Regions from separate parts of the Idiomarina sp. 28-8 genome, predicted to be linked through region 1. Evidence: predicted binding sites of a transcription regulator. Region 1 holds the regulator's gene; each other region holds the start of a gene.
The links. Region 1 encodes FliA, which starts transcription of late flagellar genes. Its sites were predicted from a motif close to CTAAAGNTNNNNNNNNNNNNGCCGATA; they were not measured.
Positions count from the first base shown of each region.

Region 2: pomA (flagellar motor protein PomA) is a predicted target of FliA. The motif match lies at 4,256-4,282, and genes of this name have one in related genera.
Region 3: RJ32_RS13595 (DUF5610 domain-containing protein) is a predicted target of FliA. The motif match lies at 1,253-1,279, and genes of this name have one in related genera.

Region 1 covers NZ_DF266790.1:79,483-86,482, forward strand. The annotation lists gene flhA (flagellar biosynthesis protein FlhA) at 1-1,786, shown strand, start outside; gene flhF (flagellar biosynthesis protein FlhF) at 1,799-3,133, shown strand; gene RJ32_RS05165 (MinD/ParA family protein) at 3,190-4,062, shown strand; gene RJ32_RS05170 (RNA polymerase sigma factor FliA) at 4,055-4,780, shown strand; gene cheY (chemotaxis response regulator CheY) at 4,818-5,201, shown strand; gene RJ32_RS05180 (protein phosphatase CheZ) at 5,215-5,964, shown strand; gene RJ32_RS05185 (chemotaxis protein CheA) at 5,978-7,000, shown strand, end outside.
Region 2 covers NZ_DF266792.1:137,861-144,860, forward strand. The annotation lists gene thiL (thiamine-phosphate kinase) at 1-680, shown strand, start outside; gene RJ32_RS10865 (phosphatidylglycerophosphatase A) at 704-1,186, shown strand; gene dxs (1-deoxy-D-xylulose-5-phosphate synthase) at 1,210-3,066, opposite strand; gene RJ32_RS10875 (polyprenyl synthetase family protein) at 3,071-3,958, opposite strand; gene RJ32_RS10880 (exodeoxyribonuclease VII small subunit) at 3,955-4,191, opposite strand; gene pomA (flagellar motor protein PomA) at 4,394-5,161, shown strand; gene RJ32_RS10890 (flagellar motor protein MotB) at 5,164-6,102, shown strand; gene thiI (tRNA uracil 4-sulfurtransferase ThiI) at 6,169-7,000, shown strand, end outside.
Region 3 covers NZ_DF266794.1:4,321-11,320, reverse strand. The annotation lists gene RJ32_RS13615 (DUF3024 domain-containing protein) at 1-22, shown strand, start outside; gene RJ32_RS13610 (DUF6429 family protein) at 81-305, shown strand; gene RJ32_RS13605 (hypothetical protein) at 368-658, shown strand; gene RJ32_RS13600 (hypothetical protein) at 865-1,209, shown strand; gene RJ32_RS13595 (DUF5610 domain-containing protein) at 1,337-1,933, shown strand; gene RJ32_RS13590 (hypothetical protein) at 2,112-2,432, shown strand; gene RJ32_RS13585 (hypothetical protein) at 2,429-2,743, shown strand; gene RJ32_RS13580 (zinc-dependent peptidase) at 2,785-3,552, shown strand; gene RJ32_RS13575 (DUF748 domain-containing protein) at 3,586-5,946, opposite strand; gene blaOXA (class D beta-lactamase) at 6,181-6,966, shown strand.

The sequences.
Region 1 (7,000 bases):
TGGTAACTACACTGTCGGCCTGGTGGTGTTCGCCATCCTGGTTATTATCAACTTTGTGGTTATCACCAAAGGTGCCGGCCGTATTTCAGAAGTAACCGCTCGCTTCACCCTTGACGCTATGCCTGGTAAACAAATGGCCATTGACGCTGACCTTAACGCGGGCCTAATTAACCAGGAAGAAGCCAAAGCACGACGCAGCGATGTAACCCGTGAGGCTGACTTCTACGGCTCCATGGATGGTGCCAGTAAGTTCGTAAAAGGGGATGCCATAGCCGGTATCCTTATTCTCTTTATTAACATTATCGGTGGTCTGCTCATTGGTATGATCCAGTACGGTCTGACCTTCAATGAGGCAGTGGAAGTTTATACGCTGTTAACCATTGGTGATGGCCTGGTAGCACAAATTCCGTCATTGTTACTGTCAGTTGCGACAGCCATTATCATTACTCGTGAAAATAACAGCCAGGACATGGGCGATGCAGTTGTTCTGCAATTGCTCGATAACCCTAAGGTTTTGGTCATTACCAGCGCGGTATTGTTTGCCATGGGGGTTATTCCCGGTATGCCGCATTTTGCCTTTTTAAGCATGTCTGCGGTGTTAGCCGGCGCGGCTTACTTTAAACTTAAGAAAACCAAGACTGAAGAAGGCGAACTGGTTGAAAAAGAACAGGAGCAGCAAGTTCAGCAGGCGCAACAAAAAGAGCTCAGCTGGGATGACGTACGCCACGTTGACACTATAGGTCTGGAAGTTGGTTATCGCTTAATTCCTTTGGTGGATAAGCAGCAGGGCGGTGAATTGCTGTCACGCATTAAAGGTGTACGTAAGAAGCAATCTCAGGAGTTTGGTTTTCTTGTTCCGGCCGTACATATTCGGGACAACCTCGATTTAGGCCCCAACAGTTACCGCATTACTCTTATGGGTGTGACCATGGGTGAAGCTGAAATTCGTCATGACTGGGAGATGGCGATTAACCCGGGTCAGGTATTCGGTGAGCTGGACGGTGAGAAGACAAAAGATCCGGCCTTTGGCCTGGATGCTGTCTGGATCCGTCCTGAGCAACGCGAGCACGCTCAAACTCTGGGTTATACCGTGGTTGACGCTGCAACTGTAGTCGCTACTCACTTAAGTCAGATTGTAACCAACCATGCATCTCAGCTGCTGGGCCACGAAGAAGCACAAGAATTGCTGGATCGTCTGGGGCGTACTCATCCTAAGCTGGTTGAGGGGCTGATTCCGGATCTATTGTCACTGGGCAACTTTGTGAAAGTACTGCAGAACTTACTGGACGAAGGCATCGCGATCCGTGACATGCGCACCATTGTACAAACTTTGGTTGAGTATGCAGGACGTAGCCAGGACCCAGAAGTACTGACGGCTGCAGTCAGAATTTCACTGCGCCGGTTAATTGTTCAGGACATTGCTGAAGGGGCGGCGGAATTGCCTGTCATAACTTTGGCACCAGAGTTGGAACAGATGTTGCATCAATCATTGCAAATGGCTGGTAATGACGGAAATCAGCAAGGCGCCGGAATCGAACCTGGTTTGGCCGAACGCCTGCAACAGTCATTACGCGAAGTGCATCAGCAGCAGGAAATGAATGGTGAACCTTCAGTACTGCTGACCTCCGGGCTTCTGCGGTCAACCATGGCGCGATTTGCGCGTCACGCTACCGATGGTATGCGCGTGTTGTCCTATCAGGAAGTACCGGATGATAAACAAATTCGCATTGTCAGCTCAATTGGTGGACAACAAAACGGTGGTGAACAAACCGCCACACAAGAGTAACGGGAGTCGCTTGTGAAGATTAAACGCTTTTTTGCCGAAGATATGCGCCGTGGATTGCAACAGGTTAAAGAAACCTTAGGTCCGGATGCGATTATCCTGTCCAATAAGAAAGTAAACGGTGGTATTGAGCTGGTTGCAGCCATTGACCCCGATGCGCAACAGGCACAGCCAATGGCTGAGCAGGCCCCAAATGAGCCGGCTGCGTCAAAGACACCGGAAGTGCCGGCTGAGTCTTTGCAAGAGCTGTTGCAACGTCAGGCACAGGTTGCACAGCCCGCACAGCGCACTGCTGCGCAAGCGACTACTGAACCGGCACAACGGCCAGAGCCGAAAGCCGAGCCACAAGAATTTAACGCTTCTCAACTCAGCGACGATATTTTTCCTGAACAAATAAACGCACCAGCAGCAGACGACTCCCAGGCTATTGCTGAACTGCGCTCTCAGGTCAATGGTATTCGCCAATTGCTGGAACACCAGTTAAGTGGTTTGATGAAACAAGAAATGGATCGTGAAGAACCAACCCGCTCTATGCTGATGAACCGGTTAATGGATATGGGTTTGAGCGAGCGAGTTGCCGATCAGATTGCCTGTTTTATTCCTGAAGGCGGATCAGATGACGAAGCCTGGGAACAGACTCTACATTTATTAGAAGGTCAGTTGAATACGACCTCTGACGACATTTTGACGCGCGGTGGAGCGGTTGCTTTAGTCGGCCCTACCGGTGTCGGTAAAACCACGACCATTGCGAAGTTAGCCGCTCGTTATGCGCAACGCCATGGTGCCGATAAAGTGGCTTTAATTACCACCGACACCTTTCGTATTGGTGCCAGTGAACAATTACAAACCTATGGTCGTATCATAGGGTGTCCGGTCAAAGTGGCAAAAAATGCACAGGAACTGGCAGATGCATTACTTGCGCTACGTCAAAAAAGTCTTATTTTGATTGATACGGCAGGCATGGGTCAACGCGACAAGCGTTTGAACGAACAGTTAAGCCAGCTTATTCAGAATTCACGATTGCGGATTCGTCCTTACCTGGTGTTGTCTGCAACATCACAAAGCCAGGTGCTGATGGATGCTGTTAAGCAATTTAAAGCACTGCCTTTGTCTGGCTGTATTTTCACTAAGTTGGACGAATGCTTAAGTTTAGGTGAGAGTATCAGCGTAGCTATAGAACATGGCTTACCGGTTGGTTATTTAACAAATGGCCAGCAAGTGCCTGAAGACATTCGGGTAGCGGATGCGAACTTTATGGTTGCCGAGGCCGAGCGCCTGCTTGATAAAAGCATTTGTTCCTCAGTGTCAGACGTGCCAAAATCGTACTGGAATGAGGCGTTTTCTCGCTGAATGAGTCAATATAATATGAAGCTGTTATCAATCTAGTCAGAAAAGAGATACGCCCGATGGATCAAGCAAGCGGTCTGCGAAGAATGAAACAATCGAAAGTAAAAGTTATTGCGGTAACTGGTGGTAAAGGCGGCGTTGGGAAAACCAACGTGTCGCTGAATATGGCTATCGCAATGGCAAAGCAGGGCAAACGAGTATTAGTGCTGGATGCCGACTTAGGTCTGGCTAACGTCGATGTTATGTTAGGCCTGCGGGTTGAGCGCAACCTGTCTCATGTGTTGAGTGGGCAGTGCGAGTTAGAGGATATTCTGATTGAAGGCCCGGCGGGAATCAAAATTGTTCCGGCAACATCGGGAACGCGCTCTATGGTGGACTTGAGCGAATCTGAACACGCCGGGTTAATTAGAGCCTTCAGCCAGCTTCAGGGGAACTATGACGTATTAATTGTCGATACTGCAGCGGGTATTGGTAATACCGTTGTCAGCTTTGCCAGAGCATCACAGGATGTTTTATTAGTGGTTTGTGATGAACCCACATCAATTACTGATGCATATGCACTGATAAAAGTATTGAGCCGGGAGCAGGGCCTGTTTAAATTCAAGGTGGTTGCCAATATGGTACGAAATCTGCGCGACGGACAAGTATTGTTCAATAAATTAACTAAAGTAACCGATCGGTTTTTAGACGTTGCTTTAGAGCTTGCCGCGATTATACCTTTTGATGACAACTTGCGTTTAGCTGTTAGAAAACAACAACCTATGGTACTGGCTTACCCAAAATCGCCGGCTTCTTTAGCGATAAAAGCTTTGGCTAAGAAAGCCATTGACTGGCCTGTTCCGGCTCAAGCCGGCGGGCATTTAGAATTTTTTCTTGAACAATTGATAACTTCTGCCGATAACGAGAGTAAGCGGGATGTTGCCAATGAATAAAGCTGCCGTTTATGCCGCCACTGCTGACAATCGAAATGCTATTATTGAACAGCATACCGGGCTGGTTAAGCGTATTGCACACCATATGATGGCTAGACTTCCAGCCAGTGTGCAAGTGGATGATTTGATCCAGGCAGGCATGATTGGCTTATTAGAAGCTGCGCGTAACTTTGATAACAGTAAAGGCGCCAGTTTCGAAACCTTTGCCGGCATTCGCATTCGTGGTGCTATGTTGGACGAAATTCGTCGTGGTGACTGGGCTCCGCGCTCGGTTCATCGTAATCATCGACGCGTACTGGAAGCCATTCGTCAGGTTGAAAATGAAACCGGACGCGATGCAAAAGACACGGAAGTGGCCGCAAAGCTGAATATGGGTATGGATGAATATCATCATATTTTGCGGGATGTCAGCACGGGACGAATTGTTGGTATTGAAGATCTTGGTGTATCAGAAGATGCTATCATGCCAGAGCAGGTAACGGGTTCAGCTTATGAACCACAAAGAGATGTTGAAAATGCTGCGTTTCATAAAGCGTTGGTTTCGACAATATCTTCGTTACCAGAACGTGAAGCTTTGGTGCTTTCGTTGTATTATGACGAAGAATTGAATTTAAAAGAGATAGGTGAAGTGCTGAGCGTGAGTGAATCACGAGTCAGTCAAATTCACAGTCAGGCAATGTTGCGACTGAAGTCGCGAATGCAAAATTGGGTTGAATAAACTTTGGTTGTAATCGAGAGCCTCAGTGGAGGGTGCTTTGGATAAAAATATGAAAATTCTCGTTGTGGACGACTTTTCTACAATGAGACGAATCATTAAGAACTTACTTCGTGATCTTGGCTTTACCAATATACAGGAAGCCGATGACGGTAATACCGCATTGCCCATGTTGCAGAACGGTGATTTCGACTTTGTCGTAACCGACTGGAATATGCCGGGTATGCAGGGAATCGACTTGCTGCGTGAAATTCGCAAAGACGATAATCTGGCTCATTTACCGGTGTTAATGGTAACGGCGGAAGCCAAACGAGAGCAGATCATTATGGCAGCTCAAGCTGGAGTAAATGGTTACATTGTAAAACCATTTACAGCCGTAACGTTGAAAGAAAAGCTCGACAAGATTTTCGAACGAATCAGCTAAAGGGCGAACGACTATGTCTGATAACGCCCATGATATTTCTCTGGAGCAAGCCAAGGAATTAGTAGCCTTGCTGGAAGACGGGAAACAGCAGCAGGCTAACCAATTACTGGAAGATGTTTACAACCGTCGTAATGACAAGTTGTTTACCTCTGTAGGCCAGTTAACAAGAGACCTCCACGAAGCGCTCCAGGACTTTCAGGTTGACCCTCGCATTGTGCAAATGACGCAGGATGATCTTCCGGACGCGCAAAATCGTCTGCTGTATGTCATTGAAAAAACTGAAGACGCCGCGAACCGCACCATGGATGCTGTAGAAGCCTGTCTGCCACTCGCAGACGATATGCATCATCGTGTCGAGAAAGTGATGCCGGCCTGGAACCGGTTAATGAGCAACGATATTCAGTTAAATGAATTCAAGTCTTTATGTCATGAGGTCGATGACGTACTTAAGCGCTGTGGTGAAAATATGCCTCAAGTGCATGGGTTAATGACTGAAGTGCTTATGGCGCAAGATTTTCAGGATATTACCGGGCAAGTTATTCGTCGGGTTATTCAATTGGTCGAAGACGTTGAAAAGAACTTGATTGAATTGCTGAAGATATTTGGTAAAGAAGAAGAACGTCGTAACGCGGAAAAAGCAGGGTCTGCGCCTAAGAAAGATGCAGCCCATGCCGAAGGCCCAATTATCGATGCTGATCAACGCGATGACGTGGTTGGCGGACAAGACGAAGTGGACGATTTGTTGTCCAGTTTAGGTTTCTAGGAGCATCAGTCGCATGAGCTTTGATATGGACGAAGACATTCTGCAGGATTTTTTGATCGAGGCTGGAGAGATCCTCGAGCAACTGTCTGAACAGCTAGTTGAACTGGAAAATGATCCGCAAAACAAAGACCTGTTAAATGCTATTTTCCGTGGCTTTCATACGGTTAAAGGTGGTGCCGGGTTCCTGTCGTTGGGAGCTCTGGTTGATACCTGTCATGGTGCGGAAAACGTATTCGATACCCTGCGTAATGGTCAACGTACTGTCACTTCCGACTTGATGGACGTGATTCTTCAGTCTTTGGATACTATCAATACTCAGTTTGCGCAGGTGCGCGCTAAAGAAGATCCTGAAGCAGCTTCACCCGAGTTACTGGAATTATTGCATAAGTTAAGTGAACCAGAGTCTGAGGACGAAGAACCTATAGAGGTTCCAAAAGACGAACCTGCCGCGGAAACAGCTCCGGAACCAGAACCTGCAGCTGAAGAAAGCAGCAGCGAGAGCATTGACGAAATTCAGGACGATGAGTTTGAAGCTTTGCTGGACGAGTTGCATGGTGAAGGCAAAGGTCCCGGAAAAGAAGATAAGCCAGCGGCGTCCAAACCCAAGGTAAATGAAGACAGTGATGAAATTTCAGATGATGAATTTGAGTCATTACTGGATGAACTTCATGGTAGCGGGAAAGCGCCTCAAAGTGCTGAGAAAAAACAAGAAAAGCAGAAAGAGCCCGCAAAAGACGACGAGATTACAGACGACGAATTTGAATCCTTGCTGGACGAGTTGCATGGCAGTGGCAAAGCACCGACACCGAAAGGTGATAAGTCGGCTAACGAGCCTGCGCCGGAAAAAACTGAACCCAAAGCGCAGCCAAAACCTGCGGCAAAGCCAGCATCTAAGCCAGAAGCTAAGCCAGAGCCGAAATCAGAGCCTAAAGCGAAACCAGCAGCGGCTCAGTCTGCAGATAAAAAGCCAGCTGCACCAGCGCCTGCTCCAGTTGAAACTACTGTGCGGGTTGATACCAAGCGCTTAGACGAAATT
Region 2 (7,000 bases), on a different contig from region 1:
GCCTGGATGAAATTTGCAGTTATTACGATTGTCAGTTAATTGGTGGTGACACAACCAAAGGCCCGCTGACAATAACCATTACGGCTCACGGACAACTGCCTTCGGGTAGCGCGATACCGCGTTCCGGCGCAAAAGCGGGCGACTGGATTTATGTCAGTGGCTCTTTAGGTGATGCGGGTTTAGGCTTGCAGGTTACACAAAATAAAGTCAGCACAACCGGTCGGCATTTGCAGCAGGTAATAGAACGCTTGCATTATCCCACCCCCAGAGTTGCTTTAGGCCAAAGTCTGCGGGGCGTCGCAAGTTCCTGCATTGATGTTTCTGACGGTCTGCTGGCCGATTTAAGACACTTAATGACAGAAGCTGGCACTCAGGCGCAACTGGAACTGGAAAAGCTGCCACTGTCACTGGCGTTAACCGAAACACTTAAGGTGGATGACGCACTGGCTTTGGCTTTGACTGCCGGAGATGACTACGAGCTTTGCTTTACCTTGCCCGAGGAACATCGGGGGCGTATGGAAACCTTAACCACGCATCTTAAGACCCGGCCTGTGTGTATTGGTCGTGTAGCGAACGGTGAGTCCGGTGACATTCAGCTGCGCTATAATGGTGAAGACTGGTTGCTGGCTGAAGGTTATAGCAGCTTTAATCATTTTCCACAGAACGAAGCTACTAAATAAGACGCTTAAGGAGCCGCAAGCCCATGTCTCATGCGAAACTTTCATGGTTTAACCCCATACACTGGCTTGCGTTAGGCTTTGGCTCAGGTCTGGCTCCTAAAGCTCCCGGTACCTTTGGAACCCTTATTGGTATTCCGGTTGTCTTTCTGTTAGCTCAACTTAACTGGTGGGAATATCTGCTGGCACTGGTGGTAATGACGCTGGCCGGTATTTGGATATGTCAGTATACCGCTAAGGCCATGGGAGCCCATGATCATCCATCAATTGTCTGGGATGAGATAGTTGGCTATGCCGTTGCCATGTTCGCACTGCCTGTAGAGCCTTTTTGGTTGCTGGCGGCCTTTGTGTTGTTCCGCATCTTTGATATCTGGAAACCCGGGCCAATTGGCTGGGCAGATAAGAAACTGAGCGGCGGCAACGGTATTATGATGGATGACGTGCTGGCGGGGATTTTCTCGGCAGTATTACTGCATTTAGGTTGGTGGTTGTCAGGTCTGCTGGGCTAAAGCAAACCTGACCTTGTCATACTTCAGCTTTTCTTAATAAAGTCATTCACCTGCCGCTCAATACCTGCGGCATCCAGACCCAGTTCGGCACGAACTTCACCTTGCGAACCATGTTTAATAAACTCGTCCGGTAAGCCTATTGTTAACACTTGCGGGCTTGCTTTGTGTTGGGCTATGTATTCGCTCACTGCACTGCCTGCGCCGCCTGCTATGACGTTTTCTTCTACGGTTACCAGTACCGAATGGGTTGTCATTAACTGGTCCAGACAAGCGGTGTCCAGAGGTTTTACGAAACGCATATCGACAACGCTGGCATTAAATTTGGCTGCCGCTGCTTCCACTTCAGGCAGCAGGGTACCAAAATTAAGGAAAGCAATATTCTGCCCCTGAGTAAGGGTTTGAGCTTTTCCTATATCAATAACTTTACCCTGACGAAGCTCCAGACCAACACCCGCTCCACGGGGGTAACGAACCGCTGCCGGACCTTTGTACTGATATCCTGTGGTTAGCATGTCCAGACACTCTTGTTCATTACTGGGAGCCATTACCACCATATTAGGTATGCAACGAAGGTAACTTAAGTCAAAAGCGCCCTGATGAGTGGGGCCGTCAGCACCGACAATGCCGGCACGGTCAATGGCAAAAAGCACATCAAGGTTTTGCAGGGCGACATCGTGAATGAGTTGATCATAACCACGCTGTAAAAAGGTGGAGTAAATGGCGACAACTGGTTTCAGTCCTGAAATAGCCAGGCCCGCTGCGTAAGTCACACTGTGCTGCTCAGCTATAGCCACGTCAAAGTACTGTTGTGGATATTGCTGTGAGAAGGTCACCATACCAGAGCCTTCACGCATAGCCGGTGTTATGGCCATAAGTGACTTGTCATTACTTGCGGTATCGCACAGCCATTGGCCAAAAATTTCAGAATAGCTGGGAATACCCGGTGCTTTCTCAGGCAGGCTGGACTCTTTGGGATCAAACTTTGGCACGCCATGGTAACCAATAGGATCTTTTTCTGCAGGTCGGTAACCTTTGCCTTTTTGCGTCACAATGTGCAGCAATTGCGGGCCGCCTAAACTGCGCATGTTCGATAACGTGTCGACCAGAGTATCGACATCATGGCCGTCTATCGGACCTATGTAATTGAACCCCAGCTCTTCGAAAATAGTTCCCGGCGCCATCATGCCCTTCATGTGCTCTTCGGCACGGCTGGCAAAATGGCGAATATGAGGGAGCGGGCTGAGTAATTTTTTGCTGCCTTCCCGTAAAGAGGTATAAAAACGACCTGACAATAAGCGGGCAAAATGATGGTTCAGAGCGCCAACGTTTTCTGAAATAGACATGTCATTGTCGTTCAGCACGACCAGCATATCCGGTTTTATATCACCCGCATGATTCATGGCTTCAAATGCCATACCTGCGGTCATTGCACCGTCACCGATAATAGAGACGACTTTCTGTCGCAGGCTTTGTCTTTGTGCGGCGACCGCCATTCCTAAAGCTGCTGATATAGACGTACTTGAATGCCCGACTGAGAGCACATCGTATTCACTTTCTTCGCGCCAGGGGAACGGGTGAAGCCCGTCTTTTTGACGAATAGAGTGCAACCGTTGTTTACGCCCGGTCAGAATTTTATGTGGGTAAGCCTGATGGCCAACGTCCCAAACCAGCTTATCCTCTGGTGTGTGATACACATAATGCAGGGCAACCGTCAGCTCTACGGTGCCTAAACCTGACGCGAGGTGGCCGCTGCTTTGGCTCACTGAGGTCAATAAAAACTGTCTAATTTCTGCGCACAGGTCCGGCAATTGCGTTCGTGGTAAACGGCGCAGGTCAGCGGGGGAGTTAATTTTATCAAGTAACGGATATTGTTGAGTCATTCAGTTAGTGGTCCCGCTTTAACAGCAAGTCGGAAAATTGTTCAAGTCTGTCTGTATTGTAAGGGATATCGCTTAACGACTGTAGTGCTTTATGGTGTAAGTTTTGCAGGCGTTGCTGAGCACCTTCTATCCCAAGCAAACGCACGTAAGTTGACTTCTCAGACGCGGTATCTGAACCCTGAGGTTTGCCCAGAGCTTCAGTGTTACCTGTTACGTCGAGGATATCATCCTGTACTTGAAATGCCAGCCCCAGGTAATGAGCGAACTGCTCAAACTTTTTCCGCCATTGTTGTGAATTGTTATTACCGCACAACACACCCATAGTGGCGGCGGCTGTTATCAACGCGCCGGTTTTACTTAAATGCATTTGCTCCAGAGCGTCTTCAGTGAGGATTTTAGCTGTCGCCTGTAAATCTATTGCCTGACCTGCACACATTCCGCGGGCACCGCTGGCTTTAGCCAGTACCTGAACCAATTGCAGCTGTCGTTCACTGGGCAATTGTTCCATACGGTTTTCGGTTAAGACTTCAAAAGCCAGTGTCTGTAGCGCATCTCCGGCTAAAATGGCTGTCGCTTCGTCGTAAGCAATGTGGCAAGTCGGCTGACCACGGCGCAAGTCGTCGTCATCCATTGCTGGCAAGTCGTCGTGAATTAACGAATACGCGTGTATTAATTCCACTGATGCGGCGGCTCTAAGAGCATCGTTTTTATTAGCGCCACAAATATCGGCAACAGTCATCAGCAGGTAAGGGCGAATACGTTTTCCGCCCATTAACACACCGTGCTGCATGGCCTGATTCAGACGCGAATTCAGGGTTAACTGCGCAAGCGTTTGCTTTAAGAAGGTATCGACTTGTTCTCGTGTTGCTGCTGTTAACGAGTTAATCGTCACATCAGTTCTCCATTGCTTTCATCAGTTTCAGATTGCTGCTCGGCCAGCAAGGTTGTCACTTTTTGCTCGGCTTGCTGCAACTGCTGCTGGCTGGAACGTGATAAGGCAATGGCTTGTTCGAATTTCTTCAGCGATTGCTCAAGCGGTAAGTCGCCTTGTTCCAGTTCATTAACCAGCTGTTCTAACTGCTCCAGAGCCTGTTCAAAGGATTGCTGTTTCTGTTCGTCTGCCATAGCTGAGTCTGCCTTAATATCTGTGATGAGCCGCATTGCTAATAGAATGAAAGTTAATTATCCGATAAAGAATCCGGAATGTCAGCCGATGATCTCATTATTCCTGTGTAAGATGAACAGATGTCGCTTGTAAGCGCGACGCGATTGTTTAAGAATGAGCACAGCAGCATAAATGAAAACTCAAATCGGGGAGGAAGGCTGAGTGGATATAGCAACGCTCGTAGGAATTATCGGTGCCGTTGGCTTTGTCATTGTTGCTATGGTTCTGGGTGGGGATATTGGTCTGTTTTTAGATACTCGCTCATTCTTTATCGTATTCGGCGGTTCATTATTTATAACCTTAGCGAACTTTTCTCTAAGCCAGTTTCTGGGTACGGGGAAAGTGGTTGTTAAGGCGTTTTTCTTTAAAATTGAACACCCGCAAGAGCTTATCGACACTGCTGTTGAAATGGCAGACTCTGCGCGTAAAGGTGGTTTCCTGGCACTTGAAGAAGCGGAAATTCCGAACAAATTTTTTCGCAAAGGCGTAGACATGCTGGTTGACGGTCACGATGCCGAAGTTGTCCGCCAAACCTTGTCTAAAGACATAAAAATGAGCTTTGCCCGCCATGAAGAGGGCGCCCGGGTATTTAAAATACTGAGCGATGTAGCACCGGCTATGGGTATGATTGGTACCCTGATTGGCCTGGTTGCTATGCTGTCTAATATGGATGACCCGAAGGCGATAGGACCAGCTATGGCCGTTGCTTTGTTAACAACGCTTTATGGTGCCTTTTTAGCCAACGTTATTGCCATTCCTATTGCTAATAAGTTATTGCTACGGGCCGAACAGGAAAAGCTGAACCGGCAACTGATACTGGATGCCATTTTAGGTATTCAGGATGGTCAGAACCCTCGTGTCATTGAAGGTATTTTACGTAATTACTTAGCTGAATCTAAGCGTATTGGTAACGAGGATGAGGACGAGTAGTTATGGCCTCAGAGAAAGTCAGAGACGAAGAAGAAGAGGACTGCAACTGTCCGCCCCCGGGATTGCCCATGTGGATGGCAACCTTTGCCGATCTCATGACTTTGCTCATGTGCTTCTTCGTGCTCTTGTTGGCTTTCTCGGAAATGGACGTGCTGAAGTTTAAGCAAATAGCCGGTTCAATGAAGTACGCTTTAGGCGTGCAGAATAAAATTGAAGTGAAAGACATTCCTAAGGGTACCAGTGTTATCGCTCAGGAGTTCCGTCCCGGGCGGCCAGAGCCAACGCCCATTGAAACTATCCAGCAGCAGACCGTGGAAATGACGCAGCAGATGCTCGAGTTCCAGGAAGGTGAATCCGACTTTGCCGGTGGTCAGCAAACTGAGCGGGGCGGTCAGGAGTCCGACAGCGCGGATGACGAAAAAGAGGCAGAAGCGGAAAACACTGAGGCTATGACGCAGGTATCTAAGGAGCTTATGCGTCGTATCGAGCAGCAGCTTGAGAATGAGATTAAAGCCGGTACTATTGAGCTTGAGCAGCACGGTCAACAAATTATCATTCGCATACGTGAACAAGGCTCATTTCCTGAAGGCTCGGCATTTTTACAGCCGCAGTTCCGGCCTATTATTCAGCAGGTCGCCGGGGCACTGAAAGATATTCCGGGTGAGGTCACTATTTCTGGCCATAGTGATAATGAAAAGCTGGTATCGGAAATCTACTCATCAGACTGGGATCTCTCCAGTAAGCGGGCGGTTGCGGTTGCGGAAGAAATGCTGAAAGTAGACGACTTTAGCGAAGACCGTCTGGTGGTTATGGGCTATTCCGATACTAAGCCATTGGTGCCGAATAACTCGGAAGAAAACCGCAAGCGAAACCGTCGTGTTGAAATATCCGTCATGCAAGGTAAAGCGGCAGAATCTGACCCGGTTGATGTTATCGACTGAGCGCTGGTTTCTGCCGGGCATGACACGTATAATTGCCCACTTTCCTAAAGACTTGACGATTTTGCTATGAAGTTTGTTGTTCGCCTGCACGCTGAAATTACCATTAAAAGCCGTTCTGTTCGTAAGCGTTACGGTAAAGTACTGACTAATAACCTGCGTAAAATACTGGCTCCGGTTGACGACTCGGTATACGTCAAGTGGCTATGGGATCGCATCGAAGTTTCTGCTGATGGCGACGACTCTCAGGTACGTAGTGAAATCAAAGAGATTCTGCAAAACACCCCCGGTATTTCCTGGTTTGCCGAAGTTATAGAACAGCCATTAACCGATTTTGATGCGGTTGCCGAACTGGTTGGTGAGCACTGGTTAAAGCGTTTGCCGGGTAAAAGCTTTGCTATGCGGGTTAAGCGCAAAGGTAATCACGAATTCAGCTCACAACAGCTAGAACGTTACGTCGGCGGTTATTTGCTGGAACGTGTTCCGGATACTTCTGTAAACCTATCTAATCCGGACCTGGACATTGCGCTGCAAATTACTAATCAGATTGTTCATTTGGTTGGAGAACGAGTGAATGGCTTAGGTGGTTTTCCTATTCCGACTCAGGAAACCGTACTGTCATTGTTAAGTGGTGGCTTTGATTCCGGCGTTGCAACCTATGATTTTATCCGGCGCGGTGCGCGAACTCACTTTTGCTTTTTTAATTTAGGCGGTGACGCCCATGAAGTCGCAGTGCGTCAAATAGCCTATTATTTGTGGAAGCGATACAGTTCGTCGCACCCCATTAAATTTATTAGTGTTGATTTTGCCCCTATTGTTGACGACATTCTGACAAACGTGGATAACGGTCAGATGGGCGTGGTGTTAAAACGGCAAATGCTAAGGGCTGCGGATAAAGTCG
Region 3 (7,000 bases), on a different contig from region 1:
GTTTTGTTGTTTTTTCGGATAAGCCGTATAGGAAACCGCTAAGTTCTCCATTAAACAAAGCCATCATTGGAGGATGATCTATGGCAATTGACGAAGATAAAATCGATGAGTCCGTTTTGGCTTTGCTATATCTAGCATTGCATGATGACAGTCGGGCTTGGAAGTCTTTTGACTGGGATGCAATGAACCGACTTCACGAAAAAGGACTCATTGGTAACCCGGTCGGTAAGGCAAAGTCTGTTGTGTTCACCGAGGAAGGATTAAAAGAGTCAGAGCGCTTGTTTCGGGAGTTGTTTACCACTTGATTACTAAATGTCCACTAAGTGTCCACCCGTATGTTCAAAGGTTATGAGTTAAGGAGCTATTATTGAATTCAATGGATCTTAAACGGGCGGAAAAACTGTCTTTCAACTTACTCATAGCATCCGTAGCGCTGGCCGTGCTTATTTTTCTAGTAGTAAGTTTGACTGGTGACGGTTGGGCTCAAATTGCTGGTTTTTTTATGGGATTTTGCGTTGGCGGCTTTTTGGCTGTAGTTCCTGCACTATATTCTGGTTATATTCTAATAAAAACGAATGCGAGTTCAGCTAACCTAAAGTCAGTTTTAGCACTCTCAGTTGTGTGGTTTATGACAGTATGCGCTTTATATGTCTTTTAGAAGATAACAAATTATGACAACCCTTATAACCGTAATTGCCGTTTTGCTACTCGCAGCAGTATTAAACTTCCGGAGGTTTTGGTGATTGTCAGGAAAATGGAAGAGAGGGATCTTGAAGCTGTAAGCGGCATCTGCCTTGCCTCGTTTCTTCAATCTGTAGCTGATAGCTTGTCTGATGAAGGCAACAAAAAGAAAAGGAGTATCGAATGGAGTATTTTTACTTACTAAGCTTATTAGGGCCGCTTTCATTAGTTGTTGTTCTTTTTATGCTTCGCTCATCGCGTTTAAATAATCCCGAACATGTTTTGCAAGAAACGGGAGATTCCGTACGGATTCTTCATACTCCTTTGGCCAGGGTCGTGCCGTCTCTGGGGAAACTCATTAACAAACACAAGGTAGCTCGTATTCAGAAAGCTGACAGAATTGTGACTGTTTTCAATCAGAGCTCAAATGCAATTGATATCACGCTGTCGAAAAAACATACCGACGTGGTGTTTAACCGAGCTGGCTCGTTATTTCCAAATGCTGAGAAAGTGGTTATTAATAGCTAGTAATGAGCATACTTGGGCTGGTCAATGCTGCTGTGGAAAAAGATTAAACTTTAACCAGTAGCTGCCGTTAACAAGTTACGGGCTATACTAAAATCAAGCTATAGCCGAACTTTTCAGGAGCAATATTATGTCAATTACTACAGGTAATAGCACCTCCGTAACGGGCTCTGGCAAGCAGAATAGCCCCGCAAAAACTGACGACAACCGCAACAGTATGAAAGAGATGGCAGCGCAGTCTAAGCAGGCAAACAATGCTGGCATTTTGCGCGCTCACGAGCGGGTATCTCTGAACAGTAATAATGATTCGCTCAGCTTATTGTACAAAACGGCGCTGGAAGGCATTAACGCTGAGCTGGAACCGGTAATGGGCAAAAATGCCACGCAGAAAATTTACGATTCCGGCGTTGATACTTCTCCCGAGGCCACGGCAGATCGCATTGTTTCTTTTGCGACCAATTTTTATGGTCGTTACAAGGAGATGAACCCGGGCGAATCGGAAGAAGACACTCTGAATAATTTCATGGAAGCTATTACTGGCGGTATTGAAAAAGGCTTTGATGACGCCAAAAATATTCTTACAGGCTTACAAGCATATGAAGGCGAAGTCGAAAGTGGTGTCGACAAAACCTACGATTTAGTAATGAAAGGCCTGGACAGTTTCCGCGAAAAAATGCTGGAACAGGCGACCAAGTCAGAAGAGTCTGATAGCGGCGCTGAGGACTAACCTCGGCGCTTTGCTCCCCCCGAATAGACGTCTGCTAAGTACTTTTGATGAGTTCAGCACCTAACCCTTGAATTGTTGATATAAAGAGTCATCAAGTTAAGTAAAGGTGCTGGCAATTTTTTAATTTCAACAGGTAAGATAGTTCCCTTCGACTCTATGGAATACAAAGGACAAACTTTTGGCTCCCCCTGATCACAACACAGATATTGTAGGAAAGTTTATTGATGTGTCTTTGTATCGGGAGCTTGCCGAGAAAATACCGGATAGAAACCTGGAAATTATTGAGCTAATTCTTCAGAAAGACAAAGAGCAGATTGCGAATGCATACAAGCCCTACCTTAATGGCATGGAGCTCAGCCCTTTTGCCGTCACCTTAGGCGATAACGTGCTTTTTACAAATTCTGTTGGTACTGTCTACTACGTTGATTTTGACTTTGGTGTTTTCGATATGGGTAGGTCTCTCGATGAGTTTGTCGTTGAATTAAAGAGTGGGCAATGAAACTGAGTATTGGAATAATCATCGCTATTTGCCTGGTGATATTGGGTCTATGGGCTGCCGATATTGCTAGTGATCGCGGCAATAAAGTAAAAATTACGGAAGCTGTCTCGGCATACAGCAACTGGGAATGTGGCTACCCTAATAAGTCGGGTTGCAGCGTTGTATTCGATGTTCCGGCCGGAACTGACCATGACGTTAAACGTATACGATACGGCAAAGACTTTATGGCCATTCAGATTAACCAGGACGGCCTAAGCGGCTGGGTGTTTTCAGGGAAAGGAGTGCAAACTATTGCGAAACCAAGTAGTTAATCAATTTCACTATTGCGTTTCTGTTCAACGCCGAGGACGCCATGTTTAAGCGATTACGCAATTGGTTTGAGAATAGACGCATTAGAAAAATGGGTTTCACGATAAGTGAGTGGGAGTCCGCGGTAGCTGACTGGCCGGTAATGGCTCGTTATCAAGGGGCGGAGCGCGATGCACTGCGAGATATGGCGTTCCGTTTTCTGGTTCGTAAAAACTTTGCATCAGGCGGGGATTTTCAGTTCACCGATGCGATGTGCCTAAAAATAGCGACCATGGCCTGCGTACCTGTTCTGCACCTTGGGTTAGATTGGTACGATCATTTATACACCATTATTCTTTACGAAGGGGACTTTGTTCCTAATCGTCCGTATCGTAGCGACGACGGCGTTGTTCACCCTCAAAGCCCGGGGTTAAGTGGGGAGGCATGGTTGCGTGGTCCGCTTATTTTATCGTGGCAGTCGGTATGTCAAACAGGGCCTCATGCTCGTCATGGAAAGGCTAGTAATGTCGTTATTCATGAGTTTGCCCACAAACTCGATATGTTGCGCGATGGTGCTAACGGTGCGCCGCCGATGCATCCGGATATGAAGCCCGGCGAATGGCACGATATTTTTTCTGCGGCCTGGGAGAGGTTGCAGAGTGATTCTATCCATCATAGGCCGTTACCGCTTGATGGCTATTCGTTAACCAGCCCGGCTGAATTTTTCGCGGTATGTAGCGAAACCTTTTTTGAAGATCCACAGAACATGAAAGAGCACATGCCCGAGGTTTACCGGTTATTATGTCAGTTCTACCGACAGCGTCCTTGCTGACGAATATTGCTGTGCTCCAACCACGTGAGCGGCTTAATCCGTTGTAACAGCTAGTTCCATGGCAATGCGTTCGCTTTCTACTGAATCGACTTCCTGAGGCTCTCTAATACGTACCCGATCAGCAGATATACCGCTCTTAGAATTGTTGACCAAAGCATCACGCACTGCCTCTGCACGTGCATTTGCGATAGCTTTGAGCTCCTCATCTGTAATCGACTGCGCTGCTATAACCTTTTCAGCTAAGTGGTTGCGATAGGCCAGAGCGTCGAATTTCTCTTCATTGGATGCTTCACTTGGTTTTTCAGTGAAGCGGTCCTTCAGGGCTTCGAGTTCTGTGTTCGGGTAATGAGAGGAGAATATTGCCTCCATAGCGGCCTGACTTGACTCGCTTGTCAGGCTTGGCTCCTCTACCTCGCTTCCTTCTTCCGCCAGACGTTGTCGTAAAACTTTCACCGCTTTATCTTCTTTCAGAGTAGGAGCATCGAAAGCCCGGTTGAATGGACCGGCTAGTTCGAGAGCCAGAGCAGGACGTTCATTGAGGGCCTCGCGAAGCTTAGCAATGCGCTCACGCTGGGGAGGGAGCAAATGGGTACGTCCCTCCGGAAACTCAACTTTACCCATTTCTTCTGAGTCCGCGCCCACAAGGTTAGCTAAAAAGCTGAAAGGTGCGGTAACGACAGACTTAATAGCGTCTCCAACGGCCTGTTGGATAACTTTGCCAAAGTCGAACTGCGGGTTGCCAACATCTCCACTTACCGGCAGATTTAGGTCAATGACACCGTCGCTGTCCTGCAGCAATGCAATGGCGAGGTCCAGGGGGAGATCCATTGCGTCGCTGGATTCCATTTTTTCGCCCAGTTTCAGGTCATGTAGCACCAAGTTATTCTGTCCGTCTAGCTTTTCCTCATTAACGGTGTAGTCGAGATCAAGATCCATCGTGCCGTCTGCTATTTTTCGGCCAGCGAAGTTCACGGTATAAGGAGAGTATTCAGGGATCTGAAGGTTACGGAATCTGACATTAACAGTCGTCTGGCGCGTTGGATGCCAGGCGTGAACGGTGCCGGTTACCTGTGCCAGGCCATACTCTGCAACTTCGCCTTCAAGCTTCACCCGTGCCGGCTCAGACGAATCGGAACTCAAAGTAGACACTTCTCCGCTTAGTGTGTGAATACTTGTAGAGAAGGGCAGCGGCAGAGAGTTATCGGAAAACTGAATGTCGCCGTCAGACAGCTCAACACCTTCTATAGTGATACCGAACGGTTTGGTTTCCTCGCTTTTACTCGTATCGTCTTTTGTGTCGGCCGGCGCATCAACGACAAGTTGTCCGAAGTTAGTGGTTTTGTCCTGGTTAATGACCACCCGACCGGACAAGCCTTTAACGACAATGGGCGCTGTTTCAATCTCGTTGTTTGCTATGTTCAAATCAAACTGTTCGGTTTTAAGGCTATCCCATCCAAGGAGAGTCTCGTCGTTAGAGGCTTCTTTGATGTTCAGTGTATTAATGCTGGCAGAGCCTTTAAAAGCAAAAGGTTGTTGTGCATTGGTACTCATTTTCCCATTCAGGGTCAGTGTTCCGTTTTCAAGCTGCACGTTCATAAATTGCTGCAGGTAAGGGGCTGCCTGCTTAAACGCCAACTCGTTAATTTCGGCATTTCCTTCCAGAGCTGGGCTCGGCAATAATTGAAAAGTTCCGTTGAAGGCGAGTTTACCGCCCTTTGTAAGCTGACCATTCAGGCGCAGCGGGAAGCTCGCGTCATTTTGTAGGGTGAAATCTTTTACGGAAAGGCCTATGTTCTGCAGAGCCAGTGACACCTGTTTGGGTTCGGCATCGTCAGCAGCTGTTACGTCTTTTAGATTGTCAGCAAAACGCAGAACACCGTTCTCCAACTTAAAGTCTCTGATGCGTAAGGCAGGCATTTCCGCAGGCTCTTCTTTCCCTGATTCTTTTTTCTCCGATTCCGGGCCAGAGCTATCGGCGGCAAGACGTGAGAAGCGCGTTTCACCTGAAGCAAAGCGTTCTTCCTGAATTATTAGCTTGTCTATTTGAATTGCTTCGAAAGTCCAGGTTTGGTCAATAATGCTCGACCATTCCAGGTTGACGAACAAATTGCCCCAGCCAAGTAACTGCCGGTCATCTTTGTCATTTAGCGCAACGCCATTCATTCTAAGCGTTAGTGTATACGGGTTGGTTTGCACCGACTCTATGCGCAACTCACGGCCAAAATCTTCTTTAGCCGTATTCACCGCAACGTACTGGATTACCCAGGGTAGGGCAAAAAAGCCCAGCAAGGTGTAGAGAATAATCAGTACCAACAGCCAGAACCGAACGCGACGCGGGGAGGCCCATTTTTCTCGCAGATAGTTGCCGAATTGACCAAGTGAGCTGCCGTGCATAATAGAGCCTCCGTTAAAGCGAGTAATAATGCACAGTGTAGCCGCCCGAGCGGCCAGCGTCACTTTCGTGTAACGTAAATTTTATTGCGGTACTCTTGCTGGCTATGGTGTAGTAAATAGTTGTGGAACCTAAGGACTGTCGAAGCACCATTTCCACAGATGCCAGTAAAGTAAGCCATAGAATCAAAACGTAGCGCCAGACCTTTTGGAGACAACATGAAATTTAGCTTAATCATGCTTTTTATATTGAGCTTTGCCGTTCCCGTGTGTGCGGAGACTCAGGAGCGCTCTGATTGGGGAAGCGTATTCGAAAAATATGAAGTTCAGGGCACTATTGTCGTAGTCGATGGGCGTGAAAATGATCAGACGACATTTGTGTTCGATAAAGAAAGAGCTGCAAAACGGTTTTCACCTGCGTCAACATTTAAGATCCCACACACGCTTTTTGCCCTTGATGCAGGCGTCGTTCAGGACGAGTTTGAGGTGTTTAAGTGGGATGGAGTGGAACGCAGTTTTGCCGGACACAATAGTGACCAGAACCTGCGCTCGGCTATACGCAACTCAACCGTTTGGGTTTATCAGCAGTTTGCGGAAGGTATTGGAGCGGAAAAAGCGAAAGACTACTTAAAGCGCATTGATTATGGAAATGCAGCTCCGTCTGACGATATCCGTAATTATTGGCTGGATGGGAAGTTGGCTATTTCTGCCAACGAACAGATTGATTTTTTGCAAAGGCTCTACCTTAACGAACAGCCTTTTGCGGTAGAACATCAACGGTTGATAAAAGATCTGATGATTGTTGAAGCTGAGCGGAAGTGGATTTTGCGAGCAAAAACCGGCTGGGAAGGCAGCTTTGGTTGGTGGGTTGGTTGGGTTGAGTGGCCAGAGGGCCCAGTGTTTTTTGCATTGAACATCGACACACCGAACCGCATGGCTGATCTTGGCAAACGTGAAAAAATTACACGTGAGATTTTGACTTCTATTAATGCCTTACCGGGCCGTACAGCTGAAAAGAAATAGTCAACGTCGTTGAACTGGCGTGACAGAAAAAGTA